2 regions of the Solibacillus sp. FSL R5-0449 genome follow, and region 2 is predicted to be linked to the other one. Evidence: riboswitches for the same ligand, from Rfam matches in the RefSeq annotation. Region 2 holds a riboswitch; the other holds the start of a gene.
What was found. A riboswitch is a leader RNA that binds a small molecule or an ion and turns the genes downstream of it on or off. The one in region 2 is predicted to bind FMN.

Region 1 (2,211 bases), 640 kb from region 2:
CGATAATATCCATTATTTTCGCCGGATTTAACGAAAAGTAAAAAACGATCGCGAAGAAAACAAAACTGAATACCGCCAGCCACAATGCTGCCTGTGAAGGATCGATAAACGGTTCAAATCCCACGACAAACGGTACTGTTGCTGTACGCGGAATTGCAAAAAATGGCCCGATCGTTAAGTATAAAGCCAATGCAAATAACAAACCAAACATCGGATGTACTTTACTTGCTAAATCACGCAAGCCATTACTTCCCGACAATCCGATTGCCAAAATCCCTAAAAACGGCAAACCAATCGCCGTAACTAAAAAGCCAATTAGCGCAAGCCAATAATTTGTCCCTGCTAATTGCCCCATTTGAATCGGAAATATTAAATTTCCTGCTCCAAAAAACATCCCAAACAGCATCGTGCCGATTACTGCATAGGTTGAAAATGGTATTTTCTTGTCCATCATATTCTCTCCTAAGATGTCATTTCATGGTGTATAAATGAAACGTCCAAATTTTCTTAACAATGTACCACATCATATCAGCACGATAACAGAATGACAATAGTAATAGTAAATATAAAAGGAGCAATGTCATAAAGTTAACACTTTTCGACATCGCTCCGTAATTTCTTATAAAATTTAAGCTAAATATTGTTTGCGCTGATTTTCAATCCATACACGCATTGTACGGTAAAGCATCGTCACAACTACAAACATCATAATCCCTTTAACAATATTAAACGGTAAAATACCTAATACGATCGTTTCGTACATATTATATTCGAAGCCTAGTAAGTACGTGTACAGCGGCAAGAACGCCACATAGTTTAATGCCGCCATTCCAAGTGACATGACAACCGTTGATACTACTAAACCTGTCATTAACCCTTTAGCAGAAGGGAATTTTTTGTAAATATAGTAAGCTGGTAAAATGAATAATACACCTGTAGCGAAGTTAGCCATATGACCTACCGGAATCCCTTCAGGAGCCCCTGTGTAAATCCAGTCCAGCACATTTTTAACCAGTTCAACTAGGATACCTGCAACAGGTCCCATCGTAATTGCCGCAATCAATGCTGGCACATCACTGAAATCAATTTGTAAAAACACCGGGAACCATGGTAGTGGGAAGTTTAACAGCATTAATACAAATGAAACCCCACTCAGCATTGCAATCGTTACGAATGAACGTAACTTTAAACTTCTTTTTTGCATAAAAATCTCTCCTCTTTGCTGATTCCATCTCGCAAGAAGAAAGGACGTATCAAATCATTTCATGAAAAAACCCTTATGCTAAACTAGAGCATAAGGGAGAAATAGGCACACTTAAATAAAGGGTCTATCTGTGCATCTGCAGCCATTCCTGTTTTTTGGTATACGAAAAATATTCCGTTAACAAATAAGGAATTAGAAATAAATACTGCAAAGCACGGCATTTTCAAAAAATGACGACCGTACCTTCACCTTCTCCCATCCAGACTATACTGTCGGCTTTGGAATTGCACCAAATCCTGCACACAAAAAGTGGCTCGCGGGCTCGAAAAGTTTGACATAACTTCCTCCAAGTAAATGGTCAGAGGTTACAACTTTTATTACCGCCGGTCGGGAGTTACACCCTGCCCCGAAGATGAATCAATATGAAATTATGTAGCAATTACCTTGCTATAACTATTATTATATATAAAAAAAAGGAATTGTAAAGCCTATTGCTTACAATTCCTAGTAAAATTATTTGAATTATTGAAATTCATAATGGATACGGTTTGCCGCAACCGGCTTCTCTACTGGTTTTGAGAAGTCAAAACCGCCCCATTGTTCCTGTACGATATTTTCAAACTTTACCTGTTTATCAAAACTTGCCGCTGTCATGATTAATCCTTCAATCATTCGCATTGCTTGAGCAGGTTCATAATTCTCCAGGTTTAAAGGTTCTTCGAATGTGATCGTAACGATTGCATCTGCTTCTTCAACTTTTAAATAAACACCAGGCAAGATGACCGTTCTGTATATATCATTTGCTTCCACCGTCATATTTTTGATTGCTTCTTGCACATCTGTAAAGCTCATTCGGAAATTCGGACTTAAATATACAGCGCCATTCCGCATCTGATACATAAAATAATTATATTGAGCATTCTCGTCATTTAATAAAAACGGCTCATTAACATCACCAATATGGTCAAAGTAAATTGGTGTTCCGGCCGTATTTTCTATTTCCACTT
Region 2 (2,211 bases):
AATATTTATTTGACTGTGAATTATTCGCCATAAAAGCCTCCATTACATTGAATTCTTAAATACCCTTAATAATGTATATAAAGTGTTAAATGAATTATATTACTGAAGATTATCCGACACTATATACTGTATTTTAATAATTTGAAATAAGCTAATAAGCAAACTAAAGAACGCTTTAATTATTATTAGCAGAACTACTTCAGTGCTTTTCACATAACTCCTTTCATTTTATTGTAATATTATGTATATTCTTCTACGAATTACCTCTAAGGAAAGTTTCAAAATTTTAATTTCATAGAGGGGAATAGAGATAAAAGGATTGGGAAACTAAAAGTAAGTAGGTGCAAAAATACTATTAGCTTTTGAGTTTATTTATGTTACAATAACTTTCAAATAAAATAATTTCCTTCGGGGTCGGGTGAAATTCCCAATCGACGGTGATGAGTTGAACTCTAAGCCCGTGAGCCACTTTATGTGTGCAGGATTTTGGTGCAAATCCAAAGCCGACAGTTATAGTCTGGATGGGAGAAGGAATGGCAACACATTTTTAAAAATTTGATTTTAAATGTGATTTTTTGCTATACACTTTTCCTGTCGCGCCTTTGTGACGGGATTTTTTTATTTCATTGAAAAAAATAATTTCCTTCGGGGTCGGGTGAAATTCCCAATCGACGGTGATGAGTTTACCTCTAAGCCCGTGAGCCACTTTTGTGTGCAGGATTTGGTGCAAGTCCAAAGCCGACAGTTATAGTCTGGATGGGAGAAGGAAGCAATGTCAGCAGTTTTTTGAAAATTAACTTCAAAAAGCTTATTTGATGATGCTCAATTTTGCTCTCATCGAACTCCGAAATCAATCGGGGTTCTTTTTTTAATTTTAAAAAGAGGTGAGCAGGATGTTTACAGGAATCATTGAAGAACTGGGAACGGTTGATACAATCAGCCAGTCCACACAAGCGATGGAACTAGCCATTTGCGCAAGCAAAATTTTAGAGGATGTTCAACTCGGGGACAGCATTGCCGTTAACGGTGTCTGTCTGACAGTGAAACAATTCTCGTCATCCGTATTTTTGGCGGACGTCATGCCAGAAACGGTCAAAGCAACAAGCCTCCAGCAATTAGCAGCAGGAATGCCTGTCAATCTGGAACGGGCGATGTCGGCGAATGGTCGTTTTGGCGGGCATATTGTTTCAGGCCATGTTGATGGGATTGCGACAATACAACGTAAAAGACCTGTTGCCAATGCCGTTTATATTGACCTGGCAATGGAAAAGCATTTGATTGCAGAATGCATTAAGAAAGGCTCAATTACAGTAGACGGCACGAGTTTAACAATTTTTGACGTGACGGATACATTCATTACCATTTCCTTAATCCCTCATACATATGAGCAGACCGTATTAGGCTTTAAAAAGCCGGGAGATGTTGTGAACATTGAAACAGATCTGATCGGAAAATATGTAAAAAAACATTTGCAAAATCAAACGGGAAGTACGCTAACAATGGACTTTTTGCAACGTACTGGATTTTAAAGGAGTGGTATAAATGAATACGATTGAAGAAGCAATTCAGGCATTGAAAAACGGTGAAATTATTATTGTGTCAGATGACGAGAACCGTGAAAATGAAGGGGATTTTCTTGTTTTAGGGGAATTTGCTACACCGGAAAATATCAATTTCATGGCACTTCATGGAAGAGGGTTAATATGTACACCGATTTCTTCTGCCATTGCAGAAAGACTTTCCCTTCATCCGATGGTGCAAAGCAATACCGATACATATCAAACGGCTTTTACGATTAGTATCGATCATATCCATACAACAACTGGTATAAGTGCATTTGAGCGTTCTAAAACAATGTTAGCATTACTGGATCCTGCAACAAAACCTGAGCATTTTCATCGTCCGGGCCATGTGTTCCCGCTCATTGCAAAACAGGGAGGCGTGTTGGAACGCCGCGGACATACGGAAGCGGGCGTCGATCTGGCAAAGCTATGCGGTTCGAATGAAGTAGCGGTCATCTGTGAAATTATGAACGAAGACGGTTCAATGGCCCGCATGCCGCAGCTCAAAAAGCTGGCACAAAAACATAACTTGAAATTTATTACTATCGAAGACTTAGTTCAATATATAAAATTAACTACCGTATTGGTATAAAAGGAGCAATTTATAATGGGAAAAACATTTGAAGCACAATTAGTCGGAACAGATTTG

Region 1: another riboswitch for FMN. It lies ahead of MKY27_RS05725 (ECF transporter S component); the one in region 2 lies ahead of ribE (riboflavin synthase).

The regions. Positions count from the first base shown of each region.
Region 1 covers NZ_CP150239.1:1,191,755-1,193,965, reverse strand. The annotation lists gene brnQ (branched-chain amino acid transport system II carrier protein) at 1-451, opposite strand, end outside; gene MKY27_RS05725 (ECF transporter S component) at 629-1,204, opposite strand; FMN riboswitch at 1,448-1,622, opposite strand; gene MKY27_RS05720 (hypothetical protein) at 1,727-2,211, opposite strand, start outside.
Region 2 covers NZ_CP150239.1:1,829,652-1,831,862, reverse strand. The annotation lists gene MKY27_RS08920 (VC0807 family protein) at 1-31, opposite strand, end outside; FMN riboswitch at 401-537, shown strand; FMN riboswitch at 638-772, shown strand; gene ribE (riboflavin synthase) at 894-1,529, shown strand; partial or broken gene ribB (3,4-dihydroxy-2-butanone-4-phosphate synthase) at 1,543-2,127, shown strand; gene ribE (6,7-dimethyl-8-ribityllumazine synthase) at 2,170-2,211, shown strand, end outside.